Labrenzia sp. PHM005: one gene and its partner. The protein of the gene in region 2 interacts with the protein of the main gene of each other region in a pairwise test. Links are inferred from orthologs where the notes say so. Each region holds a gene or a part of one and is shown on either strand. Other genes may lie near its edges.

What was found. Proteins that work in one complex are often made in the same cells at the same time.
Region 1: the proteins of cysE (region 2) and cysK interact in binary tests that used the Escherichia coli proteins (3 or more experiments, as listed by UniProt). The link is inferred for Labrenzia sp. PHM005 from one-to-one orthologs.

What each region holds. Positions count from the first base shown.
Region 1 is NZ_CP041191.1:1,046,072-1,050,732, forward strand. What follows is about bases 372-3,182. They hold cysK (cysteine synthase A), read right to left. Parts: upstream 2,352-3,182; coding sequence 1,392-2,351; downstream 372-1,391. Other genes in these bases: speB (agmatinase), read left to right, coding at 376-1,329; FJ695_RS04610 (HAD family phosphatase), read right to left, coding at 2,494-3,153; dut (dUTP diphosphatase), read right to left, coding at 3,178-3,182. In the rest of the region: FJ695_RS04595 (GNAT family N-acetyltransferase), read left to right, coding at 1-320; more of dut, read right to left, coding at 3,183-3,627; FJ695_RS04620 (hypothetical protein), read left to right, coding at 3,801-4,220; FJ695_RS04625 (OmpA family protein), read left to right, coding at 4,243-4,661.
Region 2 is NZ_CP041191.1:3,262,731-3,268,272, reverse strand. Bases 1,417-4,338 are described here. They hold cysE (serine O-acetyltransferase), read right to left. Parts: upstream 3,344-4,338; coding sequence 2,489-3,343; downstream 1,417-2,488. Other genes in these bases: FJ695_RS14715 (enoyl-CoA hydratase), read left to right, coding at 3,509-4,324; FJ695_RS14725 (DUF3126 family protein), read right to left, coding at 2,190-2,405; FJ695_RS14730 (hypothetical protein), read left to right, coding at 1,417-2,116. Also shown: FJ695_RS14745 (transglutaminase-like cysteine peptidase), read left to right, coding at 1-149; FJ695_RS14740 (gamma carbonic anhydrase family protein), read right to left, coding at 332-859; FJ695_RS14735 (hypothetical protein), read right to left, coding at 866-1,189; more of FJ695_RS14730, read left to right, coding at 1,406-1,416; FJ695_RS14710 (alpha/beta fold hydrolase), read right to left, coding at 4,454-5,338; FJ695_RS14705 (alpha/beta fold hydrolase), read right to left, coding at 5,387-5,542.

The DNA.
Region 1 (4,661 bases), 2.2 Mb from region 2 along the record:
GTTTGTGGCGGGGACTTGTCCTGGATCTGTTGGAGAGGGACCCGGAACCTGGACTTCTGTTGATGGACGGCATCTTTGTCAGCCCGGACGCCCGGGGCCTCGGTATCGGGACGGCGTTGTTGGAGGCGGTTTGCGGAACAGCTGCTGCAAAGGGATGCAGCAAAGTCAGGCTCGATGTGATCGACACCAATCCACGGGCCCGGGCACTTTATGAACGATGTGGGTTTGCCGCCATCGAAACAGATGAAACCGGACCTTTGAAACATGTGTTCGGCTTTTCCTCAGCAACGAGAATGGAAAAGCATGTGACCCCGGCTTGACGGGCCAGCAGTTCACGCGGGAAGCTCCGGTCAGACAAACTACCTGGAGCGTTTCATGACATCTCACGGATATGAAAGCGGGCGGCTGAATCTGCCCTTTGTCGGTATTTGCACATTTGGCAAGTACCCCCATCAGCCGGATTGGGATGCGATTGATGCCGATGTCGCGGTTCTGGGCGCGCCGTTCGATTTTGGCACCCAGTGGCGCTCTGGGGCTCGCATGGGTCCAAGAGCCATCCGCGAAGCCTCGACCTTGTTTTCCTTCGGCCATGCCGGCGCTTACGATTTTGAAGACGATGTCACCTATCTGGCCGATGAAACCACAAAGATCGTCGATCTGGGGGATGCGGATATTGTCCACACGGACACGATCGAAAGTCACAAGCGCATCGAATTTGGTGTCCGGAAAATTCTGAAAGCTGGAGCCCTGCCCGTCGTGCTCGGCGGAGATCATTCGATCAATATCCCCTGTATCAACGCATTTGACGGCGAAGAGCCAATCCACGTGGTGCAGATTGATGCCCATCTGGATTTTGTCGATGAGCGGCACGGCGTCCGATACGGGCATGGCAATCCGATGCGCCGGGCGGCCGAAAAACCCTATGTGACGGGCCTCACCCAAATCGGCATCCGCAATGTTTCCTCAACGGCAAGGGATGGTTATGAAGCCGCCCGGCAAATGGGCTCGGACATTCAGTCGGTCCGGCAAACCCGTAAGCTTGGCACAGAGGGGCTGCTTGCCCGGATCCCGGAAGGAAAACGCTATTATCTGACGCTGGACATCGACGCCTTCGATCCGTCCATTGCGCCGGGCACCGGCACACCCAGTCACGGCGGGTTTCTCTATTATGAAGTGTTGGAATTGATCGATGGGCTGGCCAAACGCGGCGAGATCGTCGGCCTGGATCTGGTGGAAGTTGCCCCGGATTATGATCCAGCTGGCGTCACCAGCGTTTTGGCGGCGCAAATCCTGATGAACACCATCGGCCGGATCTTGCATCACCGGTAGGTGAAAGGAAAAACGCCGCGATCAACTCGTGGTCGCGGCGTTTTTGATGGTCGACAAAGAGTTCATAGACCTTCGAAAAGGGCTGTTGAGAGATAGCGTTCGGCGAAGGACGGAATGATCACCACGATGTTTTTGCCGGCCATATCGTCCCGCTGGCCTATCTTGACGGCGGCCGTCAGCGCAGCGCCTGAAGAAATTCCGACTGGAATGCCTTCTTTAGCGGCGACATCCCGGGCTGCGGCAAACGCATCTTCGTTTGCAACGGTGATCACTTCATCAAACACGTCGGTGTCGAGTACGCCTGGAACAAAACCTGCGCCGATTCCCTGGATCTTGTGTGGGCCAGGCTGGCCACCGGAGAGAATTGGGCTGTCCGCCGGTTCAACGGCGACGACATGAAGGTCCGGTTTGCGTTCTTTCAGGACTTGAGACACGCCGGTGATGGTGCCACCGGTACCAATGCCGGAGACGAAGGCGTCGACTTGACCGTCCGTGTCGTTCCAGATCTCCTCGGCGGTTGTGTTGCGGTGAATTTCCGGGTTTGCCGGGTTTTCAAACTGCTGCGGCATCACGGCGCCGTCGATTTCAGCCAAAAGTTCCTCAGCCTTGGCGATGGCGCCCTTCATACCTTTGGCACCTTCGGTCAATTCCAGCTCCGCACCCAGGATCTTGAACATCTTGCGCCGCTCAACTGACATGGTCTCCGGCATCACCAGGATGAGGCGGTAGCCTTTGGCCGCTGCAACAAAGGCCAGAGCGATGCCTGTGTTCCCGGATGTCGGCTCCACCAATGTTGTCTTGCCCGGCTCAATCGTTCCGGCTTGTTCCATGGATTCAATCATGGCGACCCCAATCCGATCCTTGACGCTGCCGATCGGGTTGAAGAATTCCAGTTTGCCAAGAAGGTTTGCCTTGACGCCATGAGCTTCTGCCAGCCGGTCCAGACGAACCAAGGGCGTATCGCCGATGGTGTCCGTGATCGAGGAATAAATCTTTCCGCGCCCATGCGTCTTCTTTGTCATGGCAGTCTCCCAGATAGGATGAGTGGTGTGCAGGCAGCACATGTCTTTGGTTGGCAGCTAAGATAGTACGGCAAACTCAGAGTTTTAAGGGGAAGAATGTTTAGATCAAAGCGGCTTGGGGAAACGTCTTTTCGTTAAATGTTCAAGACTTAGAAAACAGCAGTGCCGGAAGCTCAGACATATCTTCAAATAGCGTTGCTCCTGCGCGCGCAAGAGCCTCCCGGTCGCAGGACGGATCCTCGACAAACGCAAAAACTGCCATGCCGGCCGCCTTGGCCGCTTGCACACCTGGCAAGCTGTCCTCGATCACGACACAGCTTTCCGGTGCAAAGCCCATGGATTTGGCGGCCAGAAGAAACACATCCGGCGCCGGTTTGCCCTGAGCGCAATCTTCGGCCGAATAGAGTTTTCCCTCCAGGCGCGGCAACAGGCCGGAGCTGCCAAGGGTGGTCCGCATCTTGGCGTATTTTCCGGACGAGCCGACGCAATAAGGTACTTGGCGCGCATCGAGGTCATCCAGCACCTTAGAAACACCGCGAATGGCTGGAACACCGGCTTTGAACACTTCCAGATCGCGCGTTCGAACTTGATCGGGCCAATCCTCGGAAAGTTTAGAGCCGGTCAACTGTTCGACCATTTCTTTTACATTTTCCAAGGTTCGCCCCATGAAACGCCGTTGGCATTCCGGCCCGGTGATCGGATACCCGAGCTCGCTCACTATTTCCGCTAGGCTGGCGTTGACCATACGCTCGGTGTCCACCAGAACACCATCGCAATCGAAAATCACCAGACCCGGCTGCATATGATCGTCCTTGTAGGCGTTGCGTTAGCGTTGGCCGGTCGAGCCGAAGCCGCCTGCCCCGCGATCGGTTTCGGACAAGACGTCGACTTCTTGAATATCGGCCTGCAACACCGGCGCGATCACCATCTGTGCAATACGGTCGCCCCGGGCAATCTGGAAATCGCTGTCGCCGAGGTTGATCAGGATGACTTTAACCTCGCCTCGGTAGTCGGCATCGATCGTGCCCGGTGTGTTCAACACCGTAACCCCATGTTTGGCGGCAAGCCCCGAGCGCGGCCGGACTTGTGCTTCAAACCCGGCTGGAAGGGCCATCGCAAGACCAGTTGGAACCAGAGCGCGGGAACCAGGTGTCAGCGTGATCGCCTTTTCAACGGCTGCCAGCAGATCCATTCCTGCTGCCAAGTCACTTTGATAAGCCGGCAGCGGCAAATCCCGGCCATGATCCAGCCGTTTGAATTCAAGTTTGATGGTCATCGATCGTCCCTGACAATTGCCCAACCGGTTGACGATATTCGGCCGCGCCTGTCAAGCAAAGCACCTCCGGAGAGTGTTTGACGAAAAATATCAATCCCCTACTTGAAGCTGTTACGCTGTCCTGAAATGATCTTCCGTATCGGAATGCTGATTGAGCTGGGAGACCCGGAATTATGAATTATTTGAGAAGCATACTTGCAGTGACGTTTTTATTGGCGGGAGGCTGGGCCGCCCAGGCGCAGACGGTGGGGTTCGCCGATGCGATTAGTATCCTCGCGGTCAGCTGCGGTAAGGACATCGACAAACACTGCAAGTCGGCAACGCTGGCAAATAACGGCATCGGCCAATGCCTCGACAAAAACCAATCGAAGATTTCCCAGAAATGCAATGCGGATAGGGCTGTTGTTGCAAAACTCATTCAGGAGCGGCTTGCTGCACAGGCTGCGGCTCCGGAAATTTGTTCGCGCGATGCTGCTCAGCTTTGCCAGGGCGTCAAACCAGGCGCCGGCCATGTCCTGCGTTGCCTTTTGAAAGCACAACCCTCCGTCAGCAACAAATGCAATACCGCCATTGACCTCGCCGGTTACCGCTAAGCCGTCCATCCAGGAGATACTTATGAAAAACCTGTTATTTGCCGGTGCGGCTGTTTGTGCCTTTGCATTTTCGGCAGCCAGCGCGACTGCTCAAACTGAGCTCAGCCGTAACCAGATCATCAATTCGCTTCAAGGTGCTCAGCAGAAGGTTGAAGTGAGTGCAAGCGATCTACAGCGGGCGGCACTCGAAAATATCCAAAAATATCCTGGCGCGAATTCGCCGCAAACAATCCCGATGTATCAGCAACTTGCCTCTCTGCGCCAGTTTGTCATCGAGATAACGTTTGATTTCGATTCTGCCCGTATCCGTCCGGAGTCCTATGAGGCTGTAGGACTGATCGCTGATGCACTCCATACGCCGTATTTGCAAGGCCAGACGTTTTTCATTGTTGGTCACACCGATGCCAAGGGAGATCGGAAATACAATCTGGAACTGTCGCA
Region 2 (5,542 bases):
ACATGATCCTCGACAATCAGATCGAAGCGGTTCTGCCCTGGTACTCAACGCCGTACCGCTACATCAAACGCCAATCAGCAAGCTCTCCGGTCAAGTGGACCGGGATCTCAGATACGCGGGTGACCACAGTCAGCAGTATCTCGAATTAATTTGGGAATTGGCTTGGAAACAAGCCTTCAGGACGATCCGGTTGCGTCCCCACCCTCCCCATCCCTACCACGACCGGATCCAGGGAACCGGCCCGCCCCCGCAGGCCGGTTCCTGCACGTTCGCATGCGCAGGAACTGAGAGTTTCTTTCAGAATGATCGGATGGAGTTCGATCCCATAGATCTAGACTTGATTCAGACCTTCGGCATACCGCTGCCAATTGGCAACATAGTTATCGGCCGATTTCAAAATGTCGCCGGCAATGCTGTCAGGCAGGACCCGGGCGACTTTACCCGGCACACCGACAACCAACGAGTTGTCCGGAATAACCTTACCTTCAGCAACAAGCGCATTGGCGCCGATGATGCAATTCGAACCAATCACCGCACCGTTCAAGATCGTCGATCCCATTCCAATCAGGGAATTGTCCCGAATGGTACAGCCATGCAGGATCACATTGTGGCCGATGGTGCAATTGGCGCCGACAGTGAGCGGCATTCCCGGATCGGTATGAAAAACACAGCCATCTTGCACATTCGACCGGCGCCCGATCTTGATCGGCTCCCGGTCACCGCGAAGCACAGCCTGAAACCAGACACTCGCCTCATCTTCCAAATGGACATCTCCGATCAGTGTAGCTGTCGGCGCGACCCAATAACGGCCACTTTCAGGAAATTGCGGGCGGATATCACCCAAAGAAAAATTCGGCATAACCCCTCACGCGTAGCCGGCGACGATCAATGCAATATTCATCACCACCAGCCCGGAACACATGCTCCACATGCCCGCGATTGTTGACGATGCAACAAGCCAGCCTACTGGCCTGTTCTCAATCCGGCGCCCCCGAATTGCGTTGCGCATGATGATGAAGGGACCGGCGAAAACACACATCAATACGCCAGTAACAAAACCCGTTACTGTTTCGCCCGCGAAGTTAAATTTCGGCGGCTGACTGGTCACCAGCTGATAAAAACTGCCAAGAAATCCGGCAGCGACGAATCCCGCACAAGCGATGTATCCAACGATAAGTAGGTCCAGCATAACGACCGTTAACCTTCTGTTAACCTCTTCACAGAGAAAGTGATGAAGAATTCTCTAACGGTCAAGAGCAAACGCCGTGCCGGTTTTTCTAAGGAACGAAAACCTTTGGTTTTCCTTAGTTTTTAACGGTTGGCATCGATCCTTCGCTGAGACACATGTCCCATTCAGAGACACAGTGTGCCAGTGCAGGTCACAGGCTCATGAAAGGCAAGGCAATTGGTCAGGCCGACCCTGCCAGCAGCTACTAATGCAAAGCCGCTTCATTTCACGATGCTGGCCGCGGCTTTGTGTGTGCTGACGTCCGCCTATGTTGCCGACCGTGCGGTCTACTGGTCCGGCGTAATTGCGCCTTTGTTCCAAAACCATCGACATTCCTTGGTTAGCCTGTCGATCGGGCCGCATCCCTTTGAGATCCCTGCAGGCTATTTCAGATCAGCGCAACACCGCATCGCGGCCGACGGCGAAGTTCCGCGTCATCAACAAGTCAGCCTGCTAATGACCTGGCCGGACCTCAAGATGCCAGGCGATGAGGATGCGCCAGCCCGTTTTGGCGAACCGCTTCCGCTTATTCAGGTCAATCTCGAAAACAATCCACGCCGGGAATCCTTAAGAACGCAACTGGATCCGGTCTATAAACGGCTAGCCCGTGGCGGCGAGAAAGCGGCTGAAGCCGGACTGAACATGCTCACGCTGTCGGGACAAAATGCCCAAAACCGGGACATCATTGTCTATGACCCGGAGGCAGACGACGGCTTCATTGCCCGGTGTGTGAGAAAACGCAGCACGGACAAGGCGGTTTGCCACCGCTCAATTACGCCAGGCGGCGGATTACTGATCCGCTACCAGTTCGATCAGACGCTTTTGCCCGACTGGCGCCGCCTAGACCGCGCCGTGCAAGCGAAAGTGGGCACTTTTAACGCTTTCTGAGAACACTTTTCAATGCGCTCACAAAAAACGGCCCAAACGGGCCGTTTCTCAATTCACGATCTATTGTAAAATCTTAGGCTTCATCCAGATCGATCTCAAGGATCGCCATCTGGAAGTTCCAGCTCAGGTCCTCGTCTTCGTCATCGCGGAAGATCACACCGATGAACTCATCACCGATATAGACCTCCGCGGAATCGTCCTTTTTCGGACGGGCCCTGACCTGCAAGCTCGGCAATTCGAACTTCTTTTGCAGATAGGCTTCAAGTTTGCGGACTTCTTCGGGGTTCACGTGGCTCTCTCCTTGTTCTTCGCCAAATGCGTTGTTCTGGTGCGGACCCTACAAGAGAGCGGGAAAATACCAAACAATTTCGATCAGCTTTCCCCGTCTTCCTGCAATCCGGCCGCATCTGGCTCGCCCAGAAGCTGGTTCATGCTGCGGGCCGGTTCTGCACATCCGGCTTTGCCAACGATCTTCGCTGGAACCCCGGCAACCGTCGTATTGGCCGGCACATCTGCCAGCACAACAGAGCCTGAGGCAATCCGGCTGCAATGTCCAATTTCCAGGTTGCCGAGAACCTTTGCCCCAGCCCCAATCAAAACGCCGTTGCGGATCTTTGGATGCCGGTCACCGCTTTCCTTGCCGGTACCGCCAAGGGTAACGCCCTGTAATATGGAGACATCATCGCCAATGACGGCCGTGCCGCCGACGACGATTCCCGTGCCATGGTCGATGAAAATACCGCGTCCGACAGGAACCGCCGGATGAATGTCAATCTGGAACACTTCGGAGGCCCGGCTTTGCAAATAGAGAGCAAAGTCCTGCCGCCCCTTGCGCCAGAGCCAATTGGCCAGACGGTGGGTCTGCAAGCCGTGGAACCCTTTGAAATAGAGCACCGGCTCCAGATAGCGGAAGCAGGCCGGATCACGGTCGAACACAGCGACAATGTCGACCCGGAAAATCTCAGCAAGTTCTGGTTCATCGGCCAGAGCTTCAAGGTAGGTCTGACGGATCAAAGAGGCGGAGACAATGTCCCGGCCGAGACGGTCGCCAAGACGGTGAACGACGGCTTCTTCGAGGCTGTCGTGGTTGAGCACTGTTTCATACACAAAGGATGACAGGGCCGGTTCGGCGGCCACCATCGCCTGGGCTTCTTCACGCAACTGCCGCCAGACGGGATCGTGTTTCATCACCGGTTCTGGACTGGACTGGCGTACCTGGGTCGACATGGCTTGTCTCCTTTTCAAGCCCACTGCATTCGCCTACTAAAATAGGCCCTGCGCATGATATTCCAAACAAAACTTGCTCATATCAGATATGAACAGTCCTTATGAATCGTTTTTTTACGATCAATTTTGCGCCAATCCTCATTTTCGCGAGCACCCGAGGCCAATATGACATCCGAGCAATCTGTGCAATCGCCGCAAGACGGCAACCCGTCGCTCACCACAGCAGGCCAGATTGCCGAATTAATCTTGAACGCGCCAGAGCGCAAGAACGCTCTGCCTTTGTCTGGCTGGCGCCGTATTCCAGAACTGCTCAACCAACTTCAGGATGACAGTGAAATTCGCGCACTCATCGTGCGCGGAGCTGGCGGCAAAGCGTTTTGTGCCGGTGCAGACATTGCCGAATTCGAAGCGGTCCGGGCCACACCAGATGCGGCGGCGCATTACGATCAGATCAATGTGGCAGCCTTTCAAGCGCTCAAGGCACTGCCGGTGCCCGTCGTTGCTGTCATCGAAGGCCCCTGCCTTGGCGGTGGTCTCGGGCTGGCATTGGCATGTGATCTGCGAATTGCATCTTCAACGTCTTTCTATTCCATTCCGGCCGCCCGCTTGGGGCTCGCTTATCCGCCGGATGCCGTTGGCGATCTCGTTGAAGCGGTCTCTCCGTCCAACGCCAAAAGGCTGCTGTTCACCGCTGACCTTCTCTCTGCTGCGGAGGCCTTGCAGATCGGCTTGATCAACGAAGTCCACGAGCCGGACGCCCTGGATACGCGGGTAGCTGAGCTGTGTGCTGTGTTTGAACAGAACGCCCCGCTGTCTTTAAAAGCAGCGAAGAAGACCATCAATCTGTTGACCTCTGTCGAAGCCAAGGCCAACCTCACACAGGCCTACGCCATGGCGCGTGTCTGTGTAGACAGCGCTGATTACGCCGAAGGCTGCCGCGCCTTCTTGGAAAAGCGCAAACCGGTGTTTCAGGGGCAATAGCCCCTTCAGCCTAATCGCTGATTGGACTCAGAGTTAGGCAGCCTTCTTGAATCAAAACATTAAGCACGCCGACACTTGAAGCGAACCGCGAGATATTCTCACTAAGCGATTCAAAACACGAGCAAATCCTCAGGCAATCAGCGCTTCGGCCTTCAGGTCGGTGAGGAACTCCTCTACGGCCTGCGCGAAAATGTCGTTCTTGTCGCCGGCGACCATGTGGCCCGCGTCCTGGATGTCGGTGAACTTGGCATGCGGCACACACTCCATGAATTCTTGGACATGTTCCATCGACACCAGCTCGGAGTTTCGGCCCCGCAGCAGCAGAACCGGCAACTTAAGATTTTCCGCGGCGGTGATCATGCTGGTCTGAACGGTTTCAGACTGATGCGGATCGGAGTGTTCCCGCATTTTCAAGAAAGCCGGATCCCAGTGCCAGCGGTAGCGGCCATCGTCATGCAGGCGAAGGTTTTTGGAAAGGCCTGATAGGTCCTTCGGCCGGCTGCGGTTCGGGAGATAGCGGGCGATCGCATCCGCAGCTTCTTCCACTGTCCCAAAGCCTTCATCAACCTTGTCGCCCATAAAGCCGAGGATCTTGTAGACCCCGCCCATGTCGACCCGCGGCGTGATATCGACAAGAACCAGAGCAGCTTGGCAGCCCGGTGCTTCAGCCCCTTCACCCAGCATACCGGCAAAACCGCCCAATGACGCCCCGACGACAACCGGTTTGGCACCATGTCCGGAGATCACAGCTTTGCAAACAGAAACCAGATCCTTGGCAAAATCATTGAATGTGTAGTTTCCGGACGGAACCCAGGCACTTTCGCCGTGGCCGCGCTGGTCGACAGAATAAACCACATGACCGAGAGCAGCGATCCGCTCAGCGGCGGCAGCCCAGGAATGGCGGGTTTGACCTCCGCCATGTAAGAGGATCACAGGTTGCCCCCTGTTGCCATATTGATCCGCAACAAGGCTGTTGTTTTCTGCCCCTGCAAACTCGACCCGTTTCCCGCTCATGCGACCTCCCGTCTCCGCATTTAACCGCCTGTTCTCAATCCATGCCTGTCAGGCATCGACATTGTTCAAAAATGCCAGGACGCCCTGCTTGTGGACCTTGTCCCCGACCGCAACCATGTGATCGCGGCCTGGAATTTCCAAAACCTCCGCATGCTGCATCAAGGCCGCCAGTTTGTGTGGCGATCCGGCAATGTCGTCTTTGGT